DNA from 3 places in the Paenibacillus canaveralius genome. Region 1 is predicted to be linked to each of the others. Evidence: riboswitches for the same ligand, from Rfam matches in the RefSeq annotation. Region 1 holds a riboswitch; each other region holds the start of a gene.
What was found. Region 1 has a riboswitch for cyclic di-AMP ahead of ABC395_RS20440 (TrkH family potassium uptake protein). Riboswitches for the same ligand answer to the same signal wherever they lie in the genome.
Positions count from the first base shown of each region.

Region 1 (10,550 bases):
TCGAATATGTGCGCCAACGGCTTCAGTTCCGGCAGCAGGCGGCTGCCAAAGCGGCGGCGGCCAAAGCTTCCGGCGGTTACGCGGGCAGAGGGAAAACCCGCACGGCCGGCAAGCAGATGAAGCCGCAGATACCGATCGTCCAGAACAAAGGGCAGACGTCCCGCGTGACGGAGGAAGAGCTGGAAGCGATGCTGCGCAAAGCGAAGAAGCTCGATGAAATGTTTAATTCCTGAGAGTTCTAGACAATGGCGGGAGGAGGAACCCCGATGGAATCCCTGTCCGAAATGCTGAAACAAATGCCCAAGAGCACATGGATGCAAAGGGCGGAGGAACAGGCCAAGCAGGTGCTGGAGGATCCGCTGATTCTGAAGCTTCGCGGACAGTATCCGCAGCTCGACGATCATACGCTGAAAATCAACATGAACCGTCTGTACCAGTATGCGACGGAGCATAAGAACTGCCTGAACTGCCCCGGACTGGAACGTTGCCCGAACGATATGCAGGGGCATTATACGATGCTTAACGTGGAAGATAACGGCGGCCGCACTTATATCCATGAAGAAAAGACGGCCTGCCGCAAATTTATAGCGAAGCAGTCCCAGGATGCGATCCGCAGCCGGATCCGCACGTTTCACATCGACGAGCAGGCGCTCAGCCGGGAACATACGTATACGGATATTTTGCGGACCGATATGGAGCGCGCCAAAGCGGTCGATTTCCTGAACGACTATGTGATGCGGACAACGGAAGAAGGGCTGCAGAAGAAAGGGCTGTACCTGCAGGGCTCCTTCGGTACGGGCAAAACGTTTCTGATGTGCTACATGCTTTATCAGCTGGCGAAAAAAGGCTTCACGGGAGCCATCGTGTACATGCCGGATTTTGCGGAGGATCTCAAGGGGATGTTCGGGGAGCCGCAAAAGCTGAAGGAGACGATCGAGACTGCTGAAGGAAACGGATCTTCTGGTCTTCGACGATATCGGAGCGGAAAATCTTAACCCGTGGCTGCGTGACCATGTATTGGGAGCGATTCTCAACTACCGGATGAACCGCAAGCCGACATTTTTTACGTCCAATTACGATCTGGACGCGCTGGAGAAGCATTTCAGCTTTACGAACAAAGACGGTGACGAAGAGTACAAAGGCCAGCGGATTATGGACCGGGTGCGGCCGTATGTCGAGGTCGTGACCGTAGACGGATATAACAAACGGGGGGCCTAGTGCCGCCCGTTTGTTCGTGAATGCCAAGAGCCGCCGCGGAATGCGATCCGCAGGCGGCTCTTGTGGTCCCGCTCCGCGGTATGCCGCCAGCATGCCGCGGAGCGGGGAAGGTGAAGCCGGAGGAAAGTAGTCCGGCTTATTTATTTTTGAGGCGCTCCAGATCGTGCGCGACCTGTTCGACCATCTGGACGAACGAGCTCAGCTCCTGGGAGCTGGCGGCCTGCGTGCGCGCGTAGATGGACGTCTGCTCGGACTCGCCGTGTACGGTGCCGAGAATCGTGCGGATCGCGGTCAGCTTGTCCTCGATCAGCTCCAGCGATTCGCGGGAGCGGGAGGCGAGCTTGCGCACCTCGTTGGCGACGACTTCGAAGCCGCGCCCGGCATCGCCGGCGCGGGCCGCTTCGATGGCCGCATTGAGGCCGAGAAGGTGGGTCTGCTCGGACACTTCCTTCATGAGAGAGCCCATCGCGTGGATATGGCCGACTTCTTCCTCCAGGTCTTTTAAATATTGATGCGACTTGTCCTGGGATTCCGCGGTTTGTATAGCCGTCTCGGCCACAATCTGACTGCTGCTGCTCAGTTCGACCATCATGGAGGCGAGGTCCTGAACGGCTTTGGAAATGCCGGAGAGCATAATGGCCTGATCATCGGCCAATTGCTGTATTTTAGCTTTCTCGTCATGCTCGTACGCTTCCAGAACGAGCTGCGAGTCAAGATTAAACATTTTCGTCAGGGCATGAACCACTTCAAGCCAGGCTCCGTCCGGAAGGACCCGTTTAAAATGACGGAGGGACAGATCAAGATAAAGCATGTAGGTTCCCAGGTACCATTCCGTTGTCAGACCGATCCGGGAATGCACTCTGCCTACGATAAGCCGGTTCTGGATATATTGTTCGTTCAGTACGCCCGAAGCCATGGACAGGAAGTAATCCGCCTGCGTCTGCTTCAAACGCTCCAGCGTGCTGTGCCGCGTGATCAGTTCTCTCAGCTCGGGTTCGGCGGCGATTTGCTCGTAGAGCTGCTCCACCACCTCTTCCACGACTTCCTTGAAAGCGGGTTCATTTACTTTTAGCAGCTGCAGGTCATTCTCGGTTATGCCGGTAAAACGCACCTGCTTCATCCGGTCATCAGACAATTGAATCAAAAAGGGCACCCCATTTTCTCTAGTTTCACCAGTTATTCGGAAGGGCGTAAAACGGCCTCTTACCAGAATTCTCCGTTTTGAGACCAAAGTCCTGCTTGATCGGGGACAAAAGGCAATTTTATCCCGCTGCCGCGGATGAAAACAAGAAAAAAACCTGTCCGCATATGCAGCAGGTTTCTTTCAGGCGGTCCGGATTATCCGATCACCAGTTTAATAATGACCCCAATGATGAAAATGATCATCAAAACGGCGAAGAATCCGCCAAAACCGAGGGCAACATCCATAAAGTCGTTGCGGGGCTCTTCATTGAGATGAAGTTCCGGATGTTTAGGATCGCTCATGCCTGTTCCTCCTCACTTGTCCGCCCGAAAATAAGCAGACGTAGGCTTATTGCCAGTATACCCATTTTTCGCGAAACTTGTAAAGATGCCCGGAGATTCAAAGCATGACAAAGTTGGCACAACCCGGAGGGATACCAGATTTTAGGGCTTGTCCTGTTCGGTTGAAAAACCGACACATTGTGGTATACTTTACATGTTGACAATATCCGGATCCGCTGAGGATTTCGATGAACTTTTAGATAAATGAGGAGGAAGAAATCATGGCGATCGTAAACGTAACAGACCAATCCTTTAAAGGTGAAGTAGAAGGAGAAGGCACGGTTCTCGTTGATTTCTGGGCACCATGGTGCGGACCTTGCAAGATGATTGCACCGGTTCTGGAAGAATTGGCTAAAGAGGAAGAAAACTTGAAAATCGCGAAAGTGAACGTGGATGACAATCCGGAATCCGCTTCCCGCTTTGGCGTTATGAGCATCCCAACCCTGATCGTATTCAAAAACGGTCAACCGGTCGATAAAGTCGTCGGTTTCCAATCGAAGGACGCGCTCAAGAACGTTCTTTCCCGTCACCAATAATTGCCTCGCGCAATCAAACGATGAGAAAAAGCTCTTTTTCTGCTATGCTGAAAAGGAGCTTTTTTTGTCATTTATCCGATAAAGACATAATTTTTTCGATGCAGGAAGCCTAAGGAGGGAGAGGCAGTGACAGAAGAACGGGGGGGAGAACCTCTCCACAGAATGACCCGCGAGGAAAGCGAAGAGCATATCCGCAACAAGCTGGCCTTGCTGCCGGATAAGCCGGGCTGCTACCTCATGAAGAACGCGGAAGGCACGATTATTTACGTGGGAAAAGCCAAAGTGCTCAAAAACCGCGTGCGTTCTTATTTTACCGGAAGCCATGACGGGAAGACACAGCGGCTTGTGTCGGAAATCCGTGATTTTGAATATATCGTGACCTCAAGCAACATTGAGGCGCTTATCCTGGAATGCAATCTGATTAAACAGCATTATCCGCGCTACAACGTGCTGCTTAAAGACGACAAGTCGTTTCCTTATATCAAAATTACCCATGAAGAACACCCGCGTCTGGAAGTGACGCGCAAGATCGTCAAAGATAAAGGAAAGTATTTCGGGCCGTATCCGAACGCGTTTGCCGCTCAGGAGACGAAAAAGCTTCTGGACCGGCTGTATCCGCTGCGGAAGTGCAAAACGATACCCGACCGCGTCTGCCTGTACTACCACCTGGGCCAATGTCTGGCTCCGTGCGAGCATGATATCACGCAGCAGCAGAATGACGAAATGGTGCAGGGGATTGTACGCTTCCTGAACGGCGGGCACGAACAGGTCAAGCAGGAGCTGACCTCGAAGATGCACGCCGCGGCCGAGGATTTGAACTTCGAGCGGGCGAAGGAGCTCCGTGATCTTATCGTGAACATCGACGCGGTGATGGAGAAGCAGAAGATTACCACGACGGATGTCGTGGACCGCGATATTTTCGGCTATGTCGCCGATAAAGGCTGGATGTGCGTGCAGATCCTGTACATGCGCCAGGGCAAGCTGATCGAACGGCATGTCACCATGTTCCCTTACTATGGAGACGAGTACGAGGACTTCATCACTTACGTGATGCAGGTTTACAGTGAGAATCCGGCGCTGCCGAAGGAGATCTTCCTGCCCGGGCGCAGCCGTGAGGAGCTGCCGGCAGAAAGCTTGAGCGCCGGTATGGAGGCAGCGGCGGGAGCGGCTGTCCGTCCGGCCGGAGATGAGGGCGGATCAACGGCCGGGAGCCTGCTGGAAACTCCGGAAGAGGCGGCCTCGCCGTCGCCGTCGCCGCTCGCCGGGGAAGCCGAGGAACACGCTGCTGCCGATTCTCGCAGCATGCCGACGACCGCGGAGCAGAAAGACGTGAAGGAAGCGCTGGAAAGCTGGCTGAAAGTGAAAGTGCATTTTCCGCAGCGCGGGCTGAAAAAGCAGATGGTTGACATGGCTAAAGACAACGCGCGTGTCGGCCTGGAGGAGAAGTTCCGCCTTATCGAGCGGGACGCCCAGCGTACGGTGCTTGCTGTCGAGAATCTCGGCAGCTGGCTCGGTACGGGGCCGGTCACACGGATCGAGGCATTCGACAACTCGAACATCCAGGGCTCCGATCCGGTGGCCGCGATGGTCGTCTTCACGGACGGGAAGCCGGACCGGAAGGAGTACCGCAAGTACAAGATCAAGACCGTACAGGGACCCGACGACTACGAGTCCATGCGGGAAGTTATCCGCCGCCGTTACGAGCGGGTACTGAAAGAGAACCTCGCGATGCCGGATCTGATCATCGTGGACGGCGGCAAGGGGCAGATGTCGGTCGCGATCGACGTGCTGGAGAACGAGCTGGGGCTGTTTGTCCCGGTGTGCGGCCTTTCCAAGGACGCGAAGCACAAAACCGCGATGCTGCTGGCCGGCGACCCCGCCGAAGTTGTGCCGATTCCGCGCGACAGCCAGGAGTTTTACCTGCTTCAGCGGATCCAGGACGAAGTCCACCGGTTCGCGATTACGTTCCACCGGGAGCGGCGGGCGAAGTCGATGGTCGTTTCGCAGCTTGATGCCATTCCGGGTATCGGGGAGAAACGCCGGAAGCTTCTGCTAAAGCATTTCGGCTCCGTTAAAAAAATCAGAGAAGCCGCAGTCGAAGACTTCCGGCCGCTGGGAATCGGCGAGAAACTCGCCGCACAAATATTGACCGCTCTACGGGGAGAACAAGAACAAGAGGAACCGTCCATTTAGACGGTTCCTCTTTTTTAGTACGGACGATCGCTTGCGTAATAAACAATCGCCTGCTTTCCGCTTGAGCTTCCTTCCGGCCGGTTCAGTGCCGAAGGGCGATGCCCCTTGCGCCGTGATGTCCGACTCGGCTTTATTAAGGGCTGGGCCGGACCACGGCATCGCGTAATAAGGGCCGATCATACGGCCGCTGCCGTGTAAGCGCCGAGTCCCTGGAAGACTGCGGCGGCTCTACTGTATGCGGATATATACGGATGTATTCGGACACATCGAAGCCGCTTCTAACGAAGCCGCCGCAGATCCTAGACGGGCCGCCTGTTGTGCCTGCCTGCGCGGATCATCCCCAGCTTGTGAAGCCAGGATACCGCCAGGGCGACGGCTGCCGGCAGCGCCATATAGAGCAGGCCGAGCGCAGGCGTGCTTGCCGTCATTCCTTCGCCCGTTAGCAGGGACAGGCCCATGAGGATGCTGTCCATTGCCGTATGGGCGAACAGGGCGGTAAGGAAGCCGTACCGCAGGAAGGCCCAGCCGAATACGATGCCGAGCACCGTTACCTCAATCAGCCTGGTGTAAACGGGGTAGATGGGGTAGGCGGTGTGCCCCGCCGCCCAGATAAGGCTGGGCACAAGCACGGCCAGCCATCTGTACCGGAGCAGCCTGCTGAACAGGGCGATGCCGAGCAGCCGGAAGGTGGCTTCCTCCGATATGCCCGCCGCCCAAGCCATCAGCGGAAGCAGGGCGGGCTGAAGCATGTTGCGGGGAGAGGACATCGGGTCGTTCACCGACCAGACGCCGAAGCCTTTCTCCGCCACAAGGAACAGCACCTGCTGGAGACCGAGCAGGAACAGGCAGAGCAAATACCCTTGCACCATGCCGCGGGTGACGAGCGAACCGAAGTCGGCGTCGCGCCAGCGGGGGATGACGGATTTTCCTTCGCGTCTCCACAAGGCTTCGCCCGCCGTGAAAGAGAAGTAGACGGCTGCGGCCATCAACAGTGTGACGAAGTTGATCAGCACGATCGAAAGCATCGCTTCCTGGCCGCTTCTCGTCAGTGTGCTGCCGGCTTTGTAGGCCGGGTACATGTTGATGTTGTTCATGACGTAGATCACGGCATACACGGCCGTTAACAGGACGCCCCGGGAAAAATCGACCGTTCTCCATTTAAGCACGGTGTAGCCCAGAGCAATCAGGGCCATCAGGGCATTGCCCCACAAGCTGATGCGTGTCCATATGGAGGCGGTATCCTCCTGGTGTTCCAGCCATGCGGTAAAAGCGGCTGGGAGAGCGAACGACTGGGTGAACGAGGAAACGGAGGCGCCCTCCAGTTCCACACCGATCGTCAGCTTCGCGTCCCCGACCGGCTCTTTCTGCCGCTCGAACAGCAGCTGGCCGGATTTGGCGGCAGGCGGACTGATCCGCTTGAACTCCGCCTCTTCGTAGCCCTGCTTCGCTATCGCTTCCCGTGCGAGCTTCTCCGCATCGAGAGCGGTCACGGCCGCCCGTTTTTCGCCGCCGGTGCCCGTCCAGCCGATGACGGCTTTCGTCGTCATATGGATATCGATAATCCACTTGCGGTCGGAGGGAGAAGGCTCGGCGAGCTCTACCCGGTAATAATCGACGGGTATCCGGCCGGCGTAGCTTTTGTCATACACCTTTTGAAGCTTCTCTTTGGTCAGGTAGCCGCTCAGTTCCTTTTCCGATTGATAGCTGACGAAAGTGCCGGGAGAGCCTCCGGCCGTAACGCTGCCGGTACCGCTTTCGACATCGGTGGCAGTCCGCTGCCGCAGCCATTCGACCGCCGCGTCCGCGGCCTGTTCTTTCGTAATGGTGGCTGCCGTTTCGTAAGGATCGGAACCGGCCGGAGCGGCCCCGGTATTGTAGATATAAACCACGGCCGCATACAGAAGGAATCCGGTCAGGGCCAGAAGCAGCAGCGGTTTATCCGGACCGTATTTTTTCATGGTCAGCTCCTTCTCCGATCGTTTTTTTTACCGTATCACAGTTTGCGTAAGGATGCCAATTCGTGTCTCCCAGTTAGCTGCAGGAAGATTGTCTAAGTTTCCTGCCGTAAAATCCGGTTAAAAGGGCTTTGTGCTTGTTTAATAACAGATATATAATGCGGATGATCATTTCTTCTCACAACTTCATACGCCGAATTTCCGCAGGAAAACGGGGGAACCATACATTGGGGTGAATTTTACCGCTTGTGCCTGAATCGGGCAGGGTAAATAGGGTGGCCTGTACATCCGAATCCGTCAGCTAACTTCGTAGGCGACCAGCAGGAACCATAACCGAAAGGGCAGTGGGACTCCAGTGTCTTTTTTGTGCTTCATATAGGAGGAAATCATGTGTTAAAAAAGTCGAGATTTACGCCGCCGCAGATTCTCGTTCTCGGGTTCGCGCTCATTATTCTTATCGGCTCCGGCCTGCTGATGCTGCCGATCTCGTCAACGGACGGGCTTCCGCTTCCGTTTATCGACGCCCTTTTCACGGCCACCTCGGCCACCTGTGTGACAGGTCTGGTCGTGGTTGACACCGGAACGCATTTTACGACGTTCGGGCAAATCGTAATTATTTCGCTCATTCAAATCGGCGGCCTCGGTTTTATGAGCATGGCGACGCTTTTTGCCTTCATCCTGCGCAAGAAGATATCGCTCCGCGAAAGACTGCTGCTCCAGGAAGCCCTGAACCAGGGCAGCATGGAAGGTATCGTACGCCTATTCCGGAAAGTACTGATTTACTCGCTGACGATCGAAGGAGTAGCGGCTGTCCTGTTCACGGCCCGCTGGTCGGTGGATCTCGGTTTTCCGAAGGGACTGTACTATGGCATCTGGCACGCCGTTTCCTTTTTCAACAATGCCGGGTTTGACCTGTTCGGTCCGATCACGGGCCCCTTCACTTCACTGACCGCTTACGCCGACGACTTTATTACCAATGTAGTGACGATGGGGCTCATCGTTCTGGGCGGAATCGGTTTTATCGTGATGTCCGATGTGATGGATTACCGGAAAACGAAGAGGCTGACCCTTCACTCCAAAGTGGTGCTGAGCGCCACAAGTATTCTGATCGTGACCGGAGCACTCGTGATTTTCATCTTCGAGTATTCCAATTCGAAAACGCTGGGCTCGCTGGACTTCGGCGGCAAGATTCTCGCTTCGTTTTTTCAATCGGTCACACCGCGTACGGCGGGGGCGAACACGCTTGATCTCGCCTCTATCCGCCAGGCCACTCAATTTTTTATGATCATCCTGATGTTTATCGGGGCTTCTCCGGGATCTACCGGGGGCGGCATCAAGACGACTACGTTTACGATGCTTGTTGGAGCCATCGTCGCGATGGTGCGAGGCAAAGAAGATATCGTCTTCTTCCGCAACCGTCTCGGCAAGGAACGAATTTTGAAGGCGATCACGCTGACGATGTTTGCACTTTTTCTTGTTATTTTTGTCACCATGCTGCTGTCTACGACGGAAGATCATGAGTTTCTTATGATTTTATATGAAGTGACTTCGGCATTCGGCACCGTTGGACTCACCCTGGGGCTGACTACGAAGCTTACCCTGTTCGGTAAGGTCATGATCGCCCTCACCATGTTCGCCGGACGTCTCGGTCCCCTTACACTGGCTTACGCGCTGCAGCCTAAGGCCGAGAAAGAGCTTTACCGTTATCCCGAAGGAAAAATCACGATAGGTTAAGGAGAAACAAAACAATGGCTTTCATTCAATATGCAGTTATCGGACTCGGACGCTTCGGTTCCAGTTTATCCAAAGAATTGACTCAGCTCGGGCATGAGGTGCTGGGCATCGACAGAGACGAAGAGAAAGTGGACGAGATGAGCGACAAGCTCACCCATACCGTAGTGGCGGACGCGACGGACGAAGAGGTTCTCCGCTCGCTCGGCGTCCGTAATTTCGACTGCGCCGTCGTGGCTATCGGGGACAACATCCAGGCGAGTATCATGGCCGCCATTCTGCTGAAAGAGCTTGGCGTCAAAACGGTCGTCGCGAAGGCGCTGACCGATCAGCATGCCAAAGTGCTGGAGAAAATCGGCGTGGACCGGATTATTTTTCCGGAGCGGGACATGGGCGTGCGGGTGGCTCATCAGCTTGTGTCGCCGAATCTTCTCGATTATATCGAGTTGTCCAAAAACTACACCATCGCCGAACTCGTCGTATCCCGGCGTATATCCGGTCTGACCCTGAAGGAGCTTGATCCGCGGGCCAAATACGGATGCAGCATCGTCGCCATCAATAAAACGGACGACGTGATTATCGCACCTACCGCCGAAGATGTCCTGCACGAGAAAGACGTTATGGTCGTTATCGGCACGAAAGAGCAGATCGATACGTTTGAGAGCCGCGTAATCCGGTAAAATAAGGGGCGTATGCGCATGGAGAACAGTTTTACACAGCTCATTGATTATGAGCTGTATTTATTTATCCTGATCGTGGTGCTGGGCATGCTGTTCGGCAAATTGGCGGGGTGGCTCCGCCTGCCCGATGTGGCCCTTTTTCTGATCGCGGGGATGATTTTCGGACAAGCGTTTCACTGGATCGCCGAGCCGAGCGGCTCGCTGACCAACCAGTTCATTCTGGTCGTAGGCTCGACGCTCATTCTGTTCGACGGAGGACGCAATATCCGGCTGAGCGGGCTGAAGAATGTCTGGATCTCCGTCACGCTGCTGAGCATCCCGGGCGTCATTCTTACGTGCGGGGCGGTCGCGGTCGCTTCCCACTGGTTTCTCGGCCTGCCCTGGCTGCACGCGCTTCTGCTCGGTGCCATCATATCTTCCACCGATCCGGCTACGCTCATTCCCGTGTTCAAGCAGGTGAGCATCCGCACCAAGGTGCGGGAGACGGTGGAGAGCGAGTCGGCATTCAATGACGCGACGGGCTCCATTCTTACTTTCTCGCTGATTGCCGTTCTTCTGGGAACGGAGCAGGTATCCGTCGCTTCCGGCGCATGGCAGTTTGTGAAAACCGCTTTGGGCGGGCTGGCGGTCGGCGCCGTTATCGGGTATGCGGGAGCCTTCCTGACCGCGCACGTCAAAATCGGTTTCCTGCGCGATTACGCGACCATTCTGAT
Region 1 is NZ_JBDFMM010000001.1:4,530,765-4,541,314, reverse strand. It holds gene ABC395_RS20475 (replication initiation and membrane attachment family protein) at 1-233, shown strand, start outside; partial or broken gene dnaI (primosomal protein DnaI) at 267-1,218, shown strand; gene ABC395_RS20465 (protoglobin domain-containing protein) at 1,355-2,371, opposite strand; gene ABC395_RS20460 (YqzM family protein) at 2,557-2,703, opposite strand; gene trxA (thioredoxin) at 2,964-3,278, shown strand; gene uvrC (excinuclease ABC subunit UvrC) at 3,441-5,471, shown strand; gene ABC395_RS20445 (CPBP family intramembrane glutamic endopeptidase) at 5,771-7,429, opposite strand; cyclic di-AMP (ydaO/yuaA leader) riboswitch at 7,608-7,757, shown strand; gene ABC395_RS20440 (TrkH family potassium uptake protein) at 7,817-9,160, shown strand; gene ABC395_RS20435 (potassium channel family protein) at 9,175-9,837, shown strand; gene ABC395_RS20430 (cation:proton antiporter) at 9,856-10,550, shown strand, end outside.

Region 2 (10,550 bases), 4.3 Mb from region 1:
AAACGGCTCCGGTTCAATGCCAATCGGCAGCTGGTTGTCGAGAAAATGCTAGTGGACATACAGGGGGTGTAACATGTATTCCGTCGTAGGTGTCCGCTTCAAAAAGGCGGGCAAGGTGTATTATTTTGATCCCATTGACCTTCCTGTGGAACAAGAGAACGCCGTAATCGTCGAGACCGCCAGAGGCATCGAATATGGCAGAGTGGTCATCGGAAAGAAAACCGTTCAAGAGAACGACGTTGTCCTTCCGCTCAAGAAAGTCATCCGGATTGCGAATCCGACGGATGCCCAGCTTGTTGAAGAGAACAAGAAGGCGGCCAAAGATGCTTTCGGGATTTGTTTGAATAAAATCAAGGATCATCAGCTCAAAATGAAGCTGGTGGACGTGGAATATACATTTGACCGGAATAAAATTATTTTTTATTTTACGGCTGAAGGAAGGGTCGACTTCCGGGAGCTGGTTAAGGACTTGGCGAGCATTTTCAGAACGCGTATCGAACTTCGTCAAATCGGGGTGCGGGATGAGGCCAAAATGCTGGGCGGAATCGGGCCGTGCGGCCGAATCTTGTGCTGTTCTTCCTTCCTGGGAGATTTCGAACCGGTATCGATCAAGATGGCCAAGGACCAGAACCTGTCTCTGAATCCGACCAAAATATCCGGATTGTGCGGCCGGCTTATGTGCTGCTTGAAGTTCGAGCATGACAACTACGAGAGCGCCAAAGACAGCGTGCCTTCCGTAGGAACTTATGTGATTACTTCACTTGGCAACGGCAAGGTGCTTTCACTGAATATGAACGAAAAAACTTGTAAGGTTCAGCTGTACGATATCGGCAAAATAATGGATCTTCCTTTTGACGATGTAGCGGAGCAAGATTAGTTAACGGATGCGGGAAGCGTTACTTGAGGTGAGACAGTGGAGAAACATGAAATGTTTGCGCAAATCGACGGTTTGGAAGAGCAGATCGGAAAAGCATATGCAGAGCTTGGCGATTTGAAGAAAACCATCATTTCTTTGCTTGAGGATAACCAAAGGCTGATGATGGAAAATCAACAGCTTCGCAAATTGCTGAAGCAGGGGGATGCCGAGGAGACGGATTCCGAACCCGAGAAAGGCATTGAGCCTGTAATCGGCGAAGGATACGACAATCTGGCCCGTCTGTATTATGAAGGCTTCCATATCTGCAATGTCTATTACGGACACCTGCGGACGGAAGGAGACTGTTTGTTCTGCCTGTCTTTCTTAAATAAATAACGTAAGCCGTAGGGAACTTTTCTCTACGGTTTTTTCCATATGAGAATTCCGGTTAAAATAAAGGAGGAGTCCGTGTGCAGGTTGCACTGCATGAAACGGAGCGGATCGACGATCTGCTGACACATGATTTGAAAATCATCCAAAGCGAAGAGGTATTTGCTTTTTCTTTGGATGCGGTTTTATTGGCAAGGTTCTGCACGGTTCCCCCACGGGGCAAAATTGTCGATTTGTGCTCCGGCAACGGAGTCATTCCCCTTCTGTTGTCTACAAGAACAGCCGGGGGCGAGATCTGGGGCGTGGAAATTCAGGAGCGCTTGGCAGGTATGGGGAAGCGCAATATTGAGCTGAACGGTTTGCAGCAAAGGCTTCATATGGTACATGCCGACCTTAAGCAGATTCACCGGACGCTGGGAGCTTCGCAGTATGATCTGGTGACGGTCAATCCGCCCTATTTGCCGGTCCCGGCGGGCGAACAGAACCGTAATGAGCATGTAGCTGCCGCAAGGCACGAGCTTTTCTGTACCCTGGAGGACGTGGTAGCTTCTTCGGCCAAACTGCTCAAAGCGGGAGGCAAGATGGCCATGGTACACCGGCCGAACCGGTTGGTCGATATTTGCACATTGATGAGACAGTACCGTATCGAGCCCAAAAGAGTACGTTTCGTTCATCCGAGGCAGGGAGAAGAGGCGATGATGGTACTGATCGAGGGCATCCGTGACGGCAAAGCGGATATGCGGACTCTTCCACCGCTCTTCGTTCACGAGGAAGGCGGAAGATATTGCGGCGAACTCCACGCCGTGTTTTACGGAGAGAAAAATGAGCTGGAATCGGGCGGGAATAAAGCCCCGGAAAACGAAAGAAACAGAGGATAACCGGCATGAATTTTAACATACAGCGAAGCTATATAATGAAGAAAGACGATCAGCGCCAATTCGGGAAGGAGGGAGATGCGGCTAATGCGGTGGTGGAAACAGAGTATGAGTATGGGGCCGGGAAAGCAAAGGAACAAGCAGCCCTAGAATCAAAAGATTCACTGAACCCGGAAAAGCAGGCCGAGGCTAAAGCAATCGGCAAAAATAAGTTCGGCCACGATGCCGTCTCATCTACGCCGGATCAGATTAAGGGAAGGGGCCGCAGCCGGGAAACGGAGAAGGCGGCGGGTACGGGAATGCTCTATCTGGTCGGCACTCCGATCGGCAATCTCGAAGACATGACCTACCGGGCCGTCCGCATCCTCAAGGAAGCGGACCTAATCGCCGCGGAGGATACGCGCCAGACCCGCAAGCTGCTGACTCACTTCGACATTTCCGGGAGGCTCGTCAGCTATCACGAGCATAACAAGCAGGCGAGCGGCCCAGAGCTGATCCGGCTCATGAGCGAGGGGCAGACCGTCGCGCTCGTCAGCGATGCGGGGCTGCCGGCGATCTCCGATCCCGGGCACGATTTGGTCCGGCTCGCAATAGAAGCCGGAGTCAGGGTCGTGCCGGTTCCGGGAGCGAACGCGGCCTTGTCGGCCCTTATCGCCTCAGGGCTCCCTACCGATGAATTTACTTTCATCGGATTCCTGCCGCGCGATAAGAAAGATCAGCAGCGGGAGCTGGCGCGGCTTGCGCCTGCGCAGGGCACGCTGCTGTTCTACGAATCCCCCCATCGGGTTGTCCGTACGCTCGAGCAGATGCTCGAATCATGGGGGGATCGTGAGATCTGCCTGGCGCGCGAATTGACGAAGCGCTATGAAGAGTTCGGGCGCGGCCGGATCAGCGGTGCGCTGGCTCATCTCGCCGAGCATCCGCCTCAAGGCGAGTACGTGGTCCTCGTGGAGGGACGCAGCGCGGCCGAAACGGCGGAGGCGGAAGCCGCATGGTGGAAGGAGCTATCGCTGGAGGCGCATGCCGCCCATTACATGGAGCAGGGGCTTAACAAGAAGGAAGCGATCAAAAAGACCGCTTCCGACAGGGGGCTGCCGAAGCGGGACGTCTACAACGAACTGCTTCAGAATTGAGTCTCCGGCGGTGGGGAAATCAACCTGAGATTTCGGGGAGGCAAGACGGTTGACCACCGTCCTGTGATACTGCACCGGGCACAGGCAGCACGCGGTACGCAATCTTGGGGCCGGTATATTTTCGCCCGAGCAATCAGGAACGCGGATAACCGGTGCCGATCACAGGACTTTTCTTTCTGCGTCCCAAATACGCATAGGTGTTAAGCGAAAGCCGGACTGGGATGCTTCATCCGTATCAAGCGAAGCATACGGCCAGGCCGGAGACATACGCTTGGAAACGTCGAAGCTTTTCACAGTTTCCTTCTGCCCCAAGTACCCGGGCGTCGTACACTTGTTCTAAAGCAAGCTTTTTCATCCCTCCGGACAAAAAAATGTCCCCAATCCGTGACGGTGGTCCGCCGGGATCAGAGACGTAGAGGAGATATGAAAAAGGTTAGAATTACCAATGGGAACTTTGCTAGTTCTTATTATATACTATTTTTCTTATTTTGTCACAGGTATTGGCATTTCATTTAAACATTCGTGACAAACAATTTTTCCTTTGAAATAAGTCACATTTTCAGCGTTTCCGCAGAAGATACAAGCAGGCTCATACTTCTTAAGCATGATGCGCTCGCCGTCTACATAAATCTCCAGCGCGTCTTTTTCACCGATACCGAGTGTACGGCGAAGTTCGATTGGAATAACGACACGCCCCAATTCGTCGACTTTTCTTACAATACCTGTGGATTTCATCATATATAAAAGCTCCTTCCAATCTACTGAAATAATTAATCGTCATTATTCGACATAGTTTTCGATATTCATGATACCAAGCATTCCCAAAATAGTCAACCCAAAATTGGTCTCTAATTGCAGTTTTTATATTTAATGAATTCTTTGTGAAAAGCCGAATTCCTCCTTAACCCTTAAAAATAAGTGGATCTATTGCGGTTAAACGCTTTCTTCTAAAGTGACAATTGTTTTATTTTTGTGACAAGTAACGCTTAGTTTGGAAAATAACTTGTAACATTATTCGACAAAATACTTGCTTAAATGAGCAAATAGTCGGATTTTATGTCGAAAAGGAGACGCAAAAATGATAGAAGAAAAAGTTTTTAAAGACCCTGTCCATAAATACATTTATGTGCAGGACCGCACGGTTTGGGACCTCATCAACACCAAGGAATTTCAGCGGCTGCGGCGAATCCGCCAGCTGGGCACATCCTTCCTGACTTTTCACGGTGCGGAGCACAGTCGTTTTTCTCACTCGCTTGGCGTTTACGAGATTACGAGAAAGATTATTTCCCAGTTTGAAAGAAACTCGTATGCGGACTGGCCGGAGGAGGAAAGGCTGCTTTGCCTGTGCGCCGCTCTGCTGCATGATGTCGGTCACGGACCGTTTTCCCACTCTATAGAAAAAGTATTCGGAACGAATCACGAAAATTGGTCCTGCCGGATCATTTTAGGTGACAGTGAAGTGAATCAGGTGCTCTCGAAGGTCTCGCCGACATTTGCTCATGATGTTGCCGGTGTCATTTGCAAAACGTATCGCAAGGAGATTGTAACGAGTCTTGTCTCTTCCCAGTCTCGATGCCGACAGGATGGATTATTTGCTGCGGGACGCGTATTTTACCGGGGTTAATTACGGAACTTTCGATCTGGAGCGTATTCTAAGGGTAGTCCGGCCTTATAAAGGGAAAATTGTCGTAAAAGAGAGCGGGATGCATGCCGTCGAAGATTATTTAATGTCCCGTTACCAGATGTACTGGCAGGTTTATTTTCACCCGGTTACAAGGAGCGCGGAAATTTTGCTGGGGAAAGTTCTGGAGTGCGCCAAAGCACTGTTCGAAGACGGTTACTCGTTTACGTTTATGCCGGAACCTATCCTTCATCTTTTCCAAGGGAAGCTGTCGCTGGACGATTATTTCCTTCTAGACGAATCTTTGATGCAGACGGTTTTGATGTATTGGAGTTTGGAAAAAGATCCCGTACTGGCTGATTTGTCCGGACGTTTTCTTCACCGCCGTCTGTTTAAGTTCACCGCCGTGGAAGAGTGGGACAAAGAGCTGCTGACGGAATTCCGCGACGCTTTGGAGGAGGCCGGATTCGATGCGGATTATTACCTGGAGCTGGATTTCCCGTCGGACCAGTCGTATGACGTGTACCGGCCCGATACGGGCAAGGAAGACAAACAGCCTATTTTGCTGCTTGATGGCCAGGATAAACTGACGGAAATTTCGGTGCGCTCCGAAATCGTCAAATCGATCTCGGGTATCCACATGGGACAGCACCGCATTTATTATCCCGCCGAGTTGTTTGAAAAAGAGGGCGGCAGGGCTTCGGCCCTCCGCAAGAAGCTGTTCGACGCCTAACTCAAAAAACAGACGAAACAAAAGGAGTTCCCGTTATGCTGACCGATACTCATACTCATATGAACAATGAAGCTTTCAATGAAGACCGTGACGAAGCCATCCAAAGGGCTTGGGACAACGGAGTGACCCGGATCGTTAACGTAGGGTTCAACCGCGAAACCATTCCTTCTTCCATCGAGCTTGCCGAGAAGTACGATTTCATATGGTCGACGGTAGGCTGGCATCCGACGGATGCCGTGGATATGCGGCCGGGTGATCTTGAATGGATCGAGGAGCTGTGCAAGCACGAGAAAGTAGTGGCGATCGGGGAGATCGGGCTGGACTATCACTGGGATACGTCCCCGAAAGATGTGCAGGCGAAAGTGTTCCGCGAGCAGATCCGCCTTGCACGCAAGGTCGGGCTTCCTATCGTGATCCATAACCGCGAGGCTCATCAAGATATCGTCCAGATCCTGAGAGAAGAAAAAGCCGCCGAAGTCGGCGGCATTATGCACTGCTATTCCGGAAGCTGGGAAACGGCGAAGATGTGTCTGGATATGCATTTTCATATTTCCTTCGGCGGGCCCATTACGTTCAAAAACGCCAAGCAGCCCAAGGAAGTTCTGAAACAGGTGCCGCTTGACCGCCTGCTCATTGAAACGGACGCGCCTTATTTGACGCCGCATCCGTTCCGGGGCAAGCGCAACGAGACGTCCTACGTGCGTCTCGTTGCCGAAGCGGCCGCCGAGCTGCGCGGCATGAGCCTCGAGGAGCTCGCAAAGGTCACGACGGACAATGCCGTGCGCCTACTCGGCCTCAAATGAAGCGGTAAATTTCCGCTTCATGACCGTGGCGCACAGCACGAGGCCGAGCGCGAGGCCCGCGAGCGGAGCGGCTGCATAGACGCCCGCTCCGCTTAACAGCATCAGCAGGGTCAAAACGAGCCCCTGCAGGGCGAAGGCGGCACTGATGATCCGTACCACGGCGTCCACTTTACGGCGCGGATCTACCGGATAGGTCTGCAGCCAGAACGTGTAGCGGTGCGACTGCTCCAGAGAGGTGAGCTGAATCAGCGAGATGAACAGGGCCACGACGCACACGGCGGCGGCTACCGGCGCGGACTGAACGGCCGCGGCCGCCAGACCTGCCACGAGCGTGATCCGAACCACGATGCCGAGCAGTTCCGAACGGACGAACGTCTTCGTGAAGAGATACGGGTAAAGCGAGGAAGAACGGAACGAATACCGGTTCGTAATGCCCGCCAGCCATTGTCTCTGCTTCACCCGCACCGGAAGCTGCGGCACATCGGCGAATCCGCTGAAAAACAAGTACAGCCGGTACTGCTGCTTGCGGTCGTTGTCGATGAGATAATCCCAGGCGACGCCCATTGCCCGTTGTCCGGGCCCGAGCCTGTACGCGACCGCCCAGACGGCAAGTCCCGCCAAGAGAACGATTCCGCCCGGAAGCGGGCCCGTACCGAACAAGGCGAAGACGACTGCCGCGCTTGCGATCCAGCGGTACCCCGCCGAGACCAGACGCCATCCGGGAGAAGAAAAACGGCCTTCCTGCCAAGATCCGAGCAGGTTGGCTGTTTTTATTAGAAGAACAAAAATCGCCATCAGCCATAAAGGCTGTCCCTCCGTGCCCGTGCAGTGTTTGTACAAAGGCCAAGCAATCAGCATCAGGACAATGGAGCGTGCGGCCTGGATTCCCAAACTGTAGCGGAAAGCCGCCCGGAAGAACACATTCATAACGGGTTCCAGAGGCAGCAGAAATACCCGGTCCGCATTCTTTAGAAGGGTTCGCACCGAGCCGGCCGCAAGAGCCGGAACGAGGAGGAGCAGAACAATCCAAATGTAGGGAAAAGATGTCGGAAGCTGCTGAAGGATTTTTGCATAATAATAGGAAGAAACGATAAAAATCAGGAAAAGAAAACCGAAAAACTGGCTTCTTGCGACATAAGCCCAGTAGCGGGACGTTTCCTGCCGGTAATGGTCGAATCTGCGCTTCCACAGCTGGCGGACAGCCCCGGCCGTGCCCGCTCTGTGAACGGCTGCTTCCTGGTTCATGCCGGATTCCTCCGCACCAGCTCATAGAACAGCTCGTCCAGCGTCGCATCGGACAGCCCGGTCTGTTGTCTCAATTCCTCCAGCGTGCCTTGGGCAAGAATTCTCCCCTGATGGAGAACGACGAACCGGTCGCAGTATCTTTCGATCGTGGCCAGGATGTGGGAACAGATCAGGAAGCTTGCGCCTCTGCTCTTGAAATCCGCCATAATGTCGAGAAGAGAACGCATCGCCAGCGGGTCAAGACCGAGGAACGGCTCGTCAATGACATAAAGCGCGGGCTCGACAAGAAACGCATTCATGATCATGACTTTCTGCTTCATCCCTTTGGAGAGCTGGCCCGGGAAGCTTTTGCGCTTGGGCTCCATCTGGAACTCGCTCATCAGGCGGCCGGCACGTTCCTTGAACGCTTCCTTCGGAATATCGTAAGCCATCGCCGTCAGTTCCAAATGCTCTTCAATCGTCAGATCGTCGTACAATTCGGGAGACTCCGGGACGAAAGAATACGACGACCGGTAGCCGAGAGGATCTTCCTCCAAGGTCCGGTTGCGGATGCGGACACTGCCTTCCTGGGGCTTCAGAAGTCCGAGGATGTGTTTGATGGTCGTGCTTTTCCCTGCTCCGTTGAGTCCGATCAGACCGACCATTTCACCTTGTCCGACTGTAATTTCGAGATCGCGCAGAATCGGTTTTCCGGGTAAATAGCCTCCGCTGAGACGGGAAATGTGAAGAATTGGATCCATGCCTTCACCTGCTTTTCTTCAATCGGTTATTGCGGCTTCGGGCCTTTTCGGGCGGTTTGCCGTATCTTTTATTATAGTCAAAAAATGCCTGGAAGCCCAATCCCCAAGCGGAACGGCGGAAATGGGGAAAACTAGAAGCGAGATAACGGGAGAAAAAAGGAGAACGACTGCAAGATAATTAGATAAATGCCGTTGGTTTGGTTAAATTTGCTTATTTTTAAGGAATATGACCCCTTTACAGGTTGGATATTTGAGCGTAATATACTTTCATGATAACTTAATAAACGCCAAGTTTTAACGCTGAGTTTCCGTAAAAGGAAAACGGGGGAACCGCTGTCAAGGTCGGCACAGCTTTTGAGCCGATACAACAGGAAACAATTTGGGGTGAATCTCAATGGCAGGTGCAGGCAGCACCGCCGGCGAGTAGGGCAGCTCCCACGGCCCGAATCCGTCAGCTAACCTCGTAAGCGTACCGGGAGAGATAACCAACTGTCGTGTCATTCTGTTTAGTCGCGCTCACACACAGGCCACCGGGAAGCTTTCTATTTCCGATGGCCTTTTTTGTTCCATATCGGACGGGTATTCGACCCGCATACAGGTAAACATCAAGCGGAGGTGATGCAGACCCCGTAAAGACTGAGAGCAACCGGTCAGCCGGCGGGAAAGAAGCCAATTGCAAGGGTTCCGTTAGGAACCGCCAAATAAACCTAAGTCGCGTCCAAATCATCATGCGTATCACAGAGGCGAGGCTTTGAAGGAGGACCGAAGAAGTGGGCAATATCTCGCAACCAGAGACCCATGTTAAGCGATCATCCAGCATGTCCTTCGCATTGCGATGGAAGCATGAAAACTTGCGTATGATCATCCTTGCAGCTATCATTTCATTCGCTTTGACTTTCATGTTTTTGGTGTTGTTATACGGTACGGCTGGTAAGAGCGTATCATTGGTGGTAAACGGACGAGAAACCGTTGTGGAAACAAGACAATGGGTCCTGCAGCGCCTACTGGATGAACAAGCCATTACAATCGGTGAGCACGATCAGGTATCTATGCCGCTGGACGGCAAGATTCAAGACGGTCAGAAGATTGTCATCGATCATGCATCACCCGTGCAGCTAACTGCCGACGGGCAGACACAAACGGTGCACACCACTGCGAAAACGGTAGATAGAGTTCTGCAAGATTTAAATATTTCGCTGGGTGAGCACGACAAAGTGACTCCGGCCAAAGACACGGTGCTTTCAGCCAATGCGGCTATCGAAGTTGTCCGGGTGAAGAAAGAAACGGAAGAAATTTCGGAGCCGATCGCTTTCAGTGTGGTCAAGAAATCCGATGAAGATCTGCTGAAAGGCAAGGAGCAGGTCGTACAGGAGGGCCAGGAAGGCGTATTGGTCAAAAAGAAAGAGAAGATTTTCGAAAACGGAAAACTCGTATCCGAGCAGGTTATCGATCAAGCAGTCAAAAACGCCAGTGTGGATAAGATTGTGGCTGTAGGCACAAAAAATCCGGTCGTTACGGTGGCAGCCGCATCCGAACCGGTTAAGCCTAAGCAGGTAACTAAAGCAGGTACCAACATAGACGCGAAGAAAATATTAAAGAACGTTACCTTGACCGCTTACTCTTCCCAAGAGCCGGGCGTCGGTAACCGGACGGCCAGCGGAACCAAACCCGTACAGGGCCAAACGATTGCCGTGGATCCATCCGTCGTGCCGTTAGGCTGGTGGGTGTACATTGAAGGAATCGGATACCGCCGTGCGGAAGATACGGGCGGTGCCATTAAAAACCAGAAAATGGACGTTTATTTCGACAGCATGAGTTATGCGAAGACTTTCGGTGTGAAACGGGGATATACCGTTTATGTCATCGGCCCGAATAAACCGACACAAGATTAGGATAACATGTTACCTGTAACGAAGATTTACAAACCGGTAACAAACCGTATGCAAAAAGAAGAGGGATGCCCTCTTCTTTTTGTGCGCTTAAGAGAGGATAAGAACATGATCAAAGAAATCATTGTTGTCGAAGGAAAAGACGATACAACCGCCATCAAGCGGGCGGTCGAAGCGGATACGATCGAAACCGGGGGATCGGCAATCAACCGGGCGATTCTGGATCGTATCCGGCTGGCCCAGGAACGAAGAGGGGTAATTGTCT
Region 2 is NZ_JBDFMM010000001.1:205,922-216,471, forward strand. It holds gene holB (DNA polymerase III subunit delta') at 1-72, shown strand, start outside; gene ABC395_RS00910 (PSP1 domain-containing protein) at 74-877, shown strand; gene yabA (DNA replication initiation control protein YabA) at 914-1,252, shown strand; gene ABC395_RS00920 (tRNA1(Val) (adenine(37)-N6)-methyltransferase) at 1,327-2,124, shown strand; gene rsmI (16S rRNA (cytidine(1402)-2'-O)-methyltransferase) at 2,421-3,254, shown strand; gene ABC395_RS00930 (AbrB/MazE/SpoVT family DNA-binding domain-containing protein) at 3,738-3,992, opposite strand; partial or broken gene ABC395_RS00935 (HD domain-containing protein) at 4,333-5,608, shown strand; gene ABC395_RS00940 (TatD family hydrolase) at 5,644-6,411, shown strand; gene ABC395_RS00945 (ABC transporter permease) at 6,394-7,656, opposite strand; gene ABC395_RS00950 (ABC transporter ATP-binding protein) at 7,653-8,396, opposite strand; cyclic di-AMP (ydaO/yuaA leader) riboswitch at 8,685-8,880, shown strand; gene ABC395_RS00955 (resuscitation-promoting factor) at 9,167-10,288, shown strand; gene rnmV (ribonuclease M5) at 10,394-10,550, shown strand, end outside.
Region 2: linked by a shared signal. The riboswitch ahead of ABC395_RS00955 (resuscitation-promoting factor) and the one ahead of ABC395_RS20440 (TrkH family potassium uptake protein) in region 1 are both predicted to bind cyclic di-AMP.

Region 3 (7,766 bases), 3.2 Mb from region 1:
GGATTTATGTACGCCCAAGTTATGATGTCGATGCTTACCTATGTGCTGACCCTGATCGGCCTTTTGTTTATCCGCACCGACTATCCGCTTGCGATTGCCCTGCTCGTCATGTTTATGGAATTCGTGCCGGTAATCGGAACGGGACTTGTTTTTCTTCCGTGGGCGGTTTACAGGATGCTGCTGGGCGACCCGGGCATGGCTATGCAGATCATGCTGTTGTTTATCGTAATTACGCTGGCCCGCCGGGTTATCGAACCGAAAATTTTAAGCAATTCAGTCGGAATCAGCGCGCTTGCGGCCATGATTTCCTTATACATCGGATTCGAGCTGATGGGCGTGGCCGGCATGTTTTTGGGGCCGCTGCTTGTCATTCTTTTTCAAACAATGCGGCAGGTCGGACTTCTGCAGTTCAAGATTAACCTGGATTAGAAGGTTTGTTCCATGTAAAAAGAGCCTGTCGCCCGGAGAGCTTATGTTCCGGGATGACAGGCTTTTTATAAGATGCGGGACCGCTTTGAAATCAAGCAGCCGCCAAATAATCCGCACAACGAACCGTCTAACTTGTCTAAGGTATTTTTGGTGAAGCTTTGATGAAAGGACGGAGGAGCCACGGATCAAACACGAATCGACCGCATACGGATCGTGAATCCGCCAGAATGCGCCGTCAACGACAAATCGATCCAAACAAACCACGAATCGATCCCCACAAACTACGAATCAAACACAAACCACGAACAAACACAAACCACGAATCAAACCCCCACAAACCACGAATCAAACCCCCACAAACCACGACAGGACAAGACAGAACACAAACTCCCCTTAAAACTACTGAGTCTCGTTAAACCTGCAAGGGAGTCCACGCCCGCATTTCGCCCTTGATCAGTTCGCCGCCTGGTCACGGTCCGCCGTGACCGAGAACTCGCGGACCATGACCCACTCGGTCTGTGGCGCCCTGCTTTTCAGCCGGATAAAGTGAGCGCGTAAGGGGGCTGCGGGAATGTATTCAATCTCCCGCTGCTCAGAGAACTCCGCCAGTTTCGTCCAGCTGAGGCCATTCAGCGAAGCTTCCAGAGAAGCGCTGCGGATGAGGTCGCCTGCCTGCGGAGCGGCGGGGTCCGGGTGGCCCAGACTGATGCGGATCTGTCGTACCTCCGCCGTCTGCCCCAGATTCACGCCCACGTAATCTCCGGATTGCGGAGCTCTGCCGCTCCAGAAATACGTGTCCGCTCTGCCGTCGGTCATGTTCGCGGGCACGTTGCCCTCCCAGGCGGGAAGTGTGCTGATCGGATCGGTGAACCCGCGGTTCTCACGCCACCGGACATACATCTCGTAGGCCGCCGAGACCCGCTGCAGGAACGGCTCCATGACTCCGTCGGCCGAAACTTTTTTGTTGGGGACCGGGTAGATTCCCTTGTCGACCGAGATGGTTACGCTCCCGTCTCGGATGTCCGCTTTCGCGCCTACTATCGTCATGTTTTTCAGCCATTCTCTGTCTTGGCCCGAGTGAAGGCTGAGTACATAGCCGTCGGCGGGGATGACCGAGTTGTTGCCGCCTTCCCGGACGATGCGTCCGTTCACGACCGTCACCTCGTAACCCCACTCGTTCGTCCCGGTTGTTGCCCCAAATTCCGCTGTATACCGGATAAGCTCGGATTCACCCCGCTCGCGATTCTCGCCGTCGATACGGCGCGAGCCTGTTCTCGGCTCCGCGACCTCGATGTCGACGGTATCCTGCGTGAGGACGGCGGCGTAGGCGGAGTACCGGGCGTCGGCTTCTTCATCGCTGCCCCGCATCATCGCCAGCAGCAGGGAGACGGCGGATTCTCCGGCTTTTCCGTAAAAGCCGGTCTTTTTCAGCCAGTCCGACGTTTCCCTTACGAAATCGGGATTGGGCAATTGACTCAAACGTACCGCTGCCCTGCGCATAGAGCCGAAATATGCGGCCAAACGTGCGGCGGCTTTCTCCGGTACGCCTTTCTCGAAATTTTCCCAGAAATCCGCAAGAAGAGCTGTGAGCTTCGGAGATTCGCCGGTATGAACGGCGGAGGACAGATGATTTTCCGCAAAAATCCGCAGTTCCTTATAAAGAGGTCCTCCGAATTCCTTAAGCGATCTTTCCCAGGATTCCCAGGGCTGATAAGCTTCGGGCTTCCAGGCATATTCGGCTGAAGTAAACAAAGCAAGCAAAGAGGCCTGCAGATGCTCCATCGGATTGGATAAATAACCGAACTGGCCGTGCTTGTGCAAATCGGCGGCCCGGCCCTCCAGAGGTCCGAGAAAAAGCTTTTCACGGACATAATCCGTCACCGGATAGTTATCCCACAAGAGCATGTCATGGTTGAACACCGCGCGGATCCGTTCGGATTCTTCGGAAGTGACAACGGCCGGAGCGATCCCGATTCCCGTCCAGCAGACGAGTATGCCGGGGTCTACCAATTCGGCGAAGCGTTTCCGGTAAGGGCTGCTGCCGTCCTGGTAATATTCCGTCGGCGCGGTAATGAGCCTCGAAGCTCCGGGATGCGCCCCCACGAACTCGCGGTTGAAGCGGTTCAGCAGATAAGCCTGCGCAGCGGCAGCGGGGCTTTCGTCCCCGCCGAACTTCCGCACATCGTCCGCACAGTTGGGATTCTGGAAAATATCGTCCATCAGCAGAGAAAAATGGCGGACTCCGAGCGTCCACATCTGGCTGGCTTTGGCAGTCAGCTTTTGAAATTCCTCGTTCGATGAGAAACAGATGTCGAGCCCGGGCGAGAGCGCGTAAACGAAGCGGACGCCGGCTTTTTCGGCAGCGTCCACATACCTGCGGATATGGCGCAGCTCTTCTTCGGGGTACGGCTCCCGCCAGCGGTCGCGAAGGTACGGATCATCTTTCGGAGCGTACAGGTACGTGTTCATTTTATGATCGCCAAGGAAGGCGATAAGATTTACCCGGTCGTCGGGGGACCACGGGCCGCCGTAGAAGCCTTCCACAACGCCCCTGACGGGGTACGCGGGGAAGTCCCGGATCGTGACGGCCGGCACCGCGGCCATCATCGGGCCTTTACGGATGAGCTGCTTGAGCGTACGGACGGCATAAAGCGTGCCCGTATGATCCGCGCCCGCCAGCACGATCATGCTGCCGCCGCGTTTGCCGCGGCGTGCCGCAAGGGTGTAGCCCTCCTCGGGAATTCCGAGTGGATCGCCGCTGCGACGGCTGCGGAATTCCCGTTGCACGGCGGGATCGGCCGGCAGCTTGCCGATATAGACGGCCAAAGGCATTTTGGCGGCGGAATGCCAGTCTTTGCAGGGAACGACGCGCTTGACGCCGGAGCGGGTAAGAAGACTCCGCAGTTCCAGCAGAGCTTCGGGGGACGTATCCGCGCCCGCCAGGATTCCGGCGGCGGAATACAACGGAACCGTATACCCGCTGTATTCCATCTGCTGAGGGGGCGGGGACGGAAGGGGAGTTTTCGGATGATGTGTCATGCCATCTCACTCCTTTTTTGAAAGGGAAAAAGCTTTCCCCGGATCGTCTCTCTTTCTATCATAAGATATTCATAGAGACGGTAGAGATGACAACCTTGCGGATTATTCCGCTTTTATTTCATGAATCTGGGCGCCCGCCCATACCCCGACTGGGCGAATGCCATATGGTATTGCAGAGCGACACCATTACCGGTTACAAGGAGGAAGCGCATTGTATCCTGAAGTCCGCATGTACCACCCCTTCGTGGGGCCGTTTGATCCCTGTCCGCCGAAACTTGTCAAAACGTACGTAACACCGCCGAACCTGTTTATCCAGTTCCAGCCTATGTGCCTGCCGCAGTTCAGTCCTTATGAAGCTTTGAAGCTCGGTACCCTTTGGCCGGAGCTTTACAGCAACTACGAACCCAAGTGCTAAGCCGGCCGGAAAGCGAAAAAGAGGGGAGCGAACACTATGCAAAAACAGCTGGATGACAATTATTACCGGCTTCTGCACGATCTGCAAGCGGCCGATTTCGTACTGGTCGAACTGACCTTGTACTTGGATACCCATCCCGAAGATAGGAACGCTTTGCAGCAGTTCAATGAATTTTCCCAAAAACGGAAACAAATCGCGCTGGAATACGAGCGTCTGTATGGACCGCTTCTTCAGTACGGGCAAAATGCCCTGCCGCAGCAAACCTGGGAATGGGCCGAAGCTCCCTGGCCGTGGCAGGTGTAACGTGTGCGGAGGGAACTGCAGGTATGGCCTGGCCGGAAGATTTAGCACGGATGTGCTCAAGGAGATGAGGGATTCCAATGTGGATTTACGAGAAAAAACTGCAGTATCCGGTTCGTGTAAGCAAATGCGATCCGCACATGGCCAAACTTCTGATGGAGCAGTACGGGGGTGCGGACGGGGAGCTGTCTGCCGCGCTGCGCTACTTGAACCAGCGTTACACCATTCCGGGCAAAGTGATCGGGGTACTGAATGATATCGGGACCGAAGAATTCGCTCACCTTGAAATGATTGCCACGATGATCTACAAGCTGACGAAAGATGCGACTCCCGAACAGCTTAAAGCGGCGGGATTGGGCGAGTATTACGTCAATCACGATTCCGCTTTGTATTACCAAAACGCGTCGGGTGTGCCGTGGACGGCGTCTTACATTCAAGCGAAGGGCGATCCGATCGCCGACCTGTATGAAGATATCGCGGCGGAAGAAAAGGCCCGCGCCACCTATCAGTGGCTCATTGATCTGACGGATGACGTCGATCTTCAGGATGGCCTGAAATTTCTGCGCGAACGGGAAGTCGTCCACTCGATGCGATTCCGCGAAGCGGTGGAAATACTTAAAGACGAAAGGGCCGCCCAGAAAATTTTCTAGCGGACCGGGCAAAAAGACGGGGAAACCCGTCTTTTTTCAGGAATTTTACGGGAGTTTGGTACGCGGATTTTCGAGTGATATGGAAAAATTGAATAAGATTACTAAATTTACCGGAACATTTCCCCTGCTGAAGGTGTCTTACTTATATATAAGTGACATATAAACCGATCTTTTTAAACGATGATACTGTCTCAGAGCCGGTTATTAGAAGAAGAAAATAGGCAAGAATTATGTCGCACCTACGAAAAATCGTAAAAAATTCGTCTGTTTTCCGGAATAAAATACCACATTTTACCTATAAGTATGATAAACTGGAATAAGTTATTTAGTAATTAGGAATCAAACCTAGATTTTGGAAGTATGAGGAGGCTGCTATTATGGGGATCACTTTAAGTCTGCTGATCGGCATGCTAGTTCTATTAGCGGCATCATTAGGACTGCGAAAACCGAAAGAATTCGACCGGTCCGATAACGTGCCGTTTCGTCCTTTCGATGATATTTACGAAGGGAAAAGGAGTCCGACTGTGGAATCGGCACAAAGCAAAGCAGTCATAAAAATAGAAGAAAAACCGAGAGAGAACAAACGAATCGCCAAATAAATTTCCTCTGGTGGGATGAATTACCTGCCGGAAAGGTGAATAAACGGCGTCTTTTCTGAGAAACTGATGAGAATTACATAAGGGTATGATGAGTAAGGCGTTAATTTTGCGCTCTGCGTTATTGCAAGTGTTAAAGGCAAGAAAGGTATCGATAGGCTTGTTGGAACAGCTTATTGCTCCGGATTAATCGGCGGATTAAAAAAATGAAAAATGTGTTTTTTGCCAATTTGTGTGTGTTTGTTTCTAAAGATGTATGTGATAGCTTGTGTAGAGAGCCGAAACTTCTTCCTTTTCCCGGATTTTCCAGGAGGGGGATGAGGTGCGGGGGATGATTCATTTCGGAACCGTACTTGTATGACGCGGCGTCCGATAGGGGTGAATCGCTGGCAGCAGCGTGGGCGACTTCTCAGTCCGAACCCGACAACTAACCTCGTAGGCAATACCGAGAAGGAGCGTACATCAACTATGGCTTTAAAGCATCATTGGAAAAAAACTTGCGCTACTCTGCTGCTGGGTGCAGTGGTGGCGGTCTCTTCCGCATTCCAGTCCCAGGCGGCTGAAACGGAAGCGGCTAAAAACGACGGCCTGTTGTATTGGAAACTGGCCAAATCTTATCAGGAACTTGCAGTCGGTCTTACCGATACCGGCGGACAAGCAGCCGATTCGGAACTTCCCCAACCCTTCCTGACACCGGAAAATCAAATTCTAGTATTATCCGAACCGAATTCCATGTGGAATTTCGCTTCCCAAATGAGTATGGACGTTCTTGATCTTTTATCGTTGAATCCTGAGGCGGATCCGCTGAATCTGCCGGCAGGAAGCGAGCTCAAAATTGCGGGTGAAGCCGCCCCCGAACAGCTAAAAGCTTTAAATGCGACGGTAAAAAAACCGCCGCAAGCTCAGCTTGCATCAGCCGTGCCAAGCCGGACGGACGCCATAAAACCTTCGGAGGCACTCCAAAAGAACGGCAAGCCGCAGGCTTCCGAGCCAAAGAAATCTACAGAGAAGAAAGCCGTTAAGAAGCCGGCCGCCAAAGCCGCATCGGCTGCCGCAAAATCAGGCCAGACGCTGACAACGGCTGCGGGCAAGCAGGTACAATACAAAAAAGTGCTGAACATCAAGGCATCCGCTTATTCCGCGGACCCGAGCGAGAACGGCGGATATGCCGGAATCGATTACTACGGCAACAAACTGACCGTCGGTACGATCGCGGTTGATCCGAAAGTGATTCCTCTGGGCTCCACCGTCTATGTGACGGGTTACGCTTTCCCGGGTCTTCCGGCCAAGGGGATGATCGCCAAAGCGACGGATATCGGCGGCGCGATCAAAGGCAGCCGGATCGATATTTTTGTTCCGGGTTCCAAAGAGAAAGTAAATAACTTTGGCTACCAAAGTGTGAAAGTATACATTCTTAAATAACAGAGCCGAAAAGAAGGCGGGAGCGGATGCTCCCGTCTTTTTGCGCGTTAAAGATCTTTCGATATTCCCATCAGATCCGGAACCGTGACCAGTTTATAGCCGCTCGATTTCAAGGAACGGATCAGATCGGGGAGGGCCGAAACCGTACCGCTGAGATCGTGCTTGTCGTTTCCTCCCGCGCTGTGCTGCAGAATGATCGAACCGGCCCGGGCATTATCCACGATGTTATGATACACCTGCTTGCCCGACAATCCCTTCCAGTCCAGGGAATCCACGTCCCAGTTTATTACCAGCAGGCGGTGGTCAGACATCCAGCGAACCTGCTCTTCATTGATGGCTCCGTAAGGAGGCCGCACCAGCCGCGGCGTATAGCCGGCCAACTGTTTGATAATGTCTTGGGTGCGCATAATTTGCGAAGAAAACTCCGAGGCGGTCAGTTTGGGCATAAAAGGATGACTGTACGAGTGGTTTCCCACAACATGTCCTTCCCGTACCATCCGGCCGATCATCTCGGGGTGTGCCCGAGCACGGCTCCCGATTACAAAGAAAGTAGCTTTTACTTGATTCTTTTTCAAAATATCCAGCACTTGCGGCGTGTATTTGAGATCGGGCCCGTCATCGAACGTGAGCGCGATTTTTTTTCCTTGGGAAGTTCCTCTCATCCGGAAAACCGTCGGGTATTTATGATGAATCTCGGCTAAACTCAGCTTGCGCTGCTCCGATTTCCGGAGAGTACCCGTCTGATGATGTTTTTGGACGGGGACGTCTTTCTTTTTCGGCTCCGGTGTGGGAGCGGCTGTTTTTTTAACTTTTTTAGCCGGTAAAGAAGGTAAAAGGAGCGGCACCGCAGGTAATGCCTGTGGAGCGGCAGATTTTTTTTCCTTTATCGCCGGAGTTTTAACGGACGGTTTTTTA
Region 3 is NZ_JBDFMM010000001.1:1,296,316-1,304,081, forward strand. It holds gene ytvI (sporulation integral membrane protein YtvI) at 1-429, shown strand, start outside; gene ABC395_RS06020 (glycoside hydrolase family 84 protein) at 883-3,468, opposite strand; gene ABC395_RS06025 (spore coat associated protein CotJA) at 3,698-3,883, shown strand; gene ABC395_RS06030 (spore coat protein CotJB) at 3,920-4,186, shown strand; gene ABC395_RS06035 (manganese catalase family protein) at 4,264-4,833, shown strand; gene ABC395_RS06040 (hypothetical protein) at 5,211-5,432, shown strand; cyclic di-AMP (ydaO/yuaA leader) riboswitch at 5,696-5,886, shown strand; gene ABC395_RS06045 (3D domain-containing protein) at 5,898-6,851, shown strand; gene ABC395_RS06050 (polysaccharide deacetylase family protein) at 6,899-7,766, opposite strand, start outside.
Region 3: linked by a shared signal. The riboswitch ahead of ABC395_RS06045 (3D domain-containing protein) and the one ahead of ABC395_RS20440 (TrkH family potassium uptake protein) in region 1 are both predicted to bind cyclic di-AMP.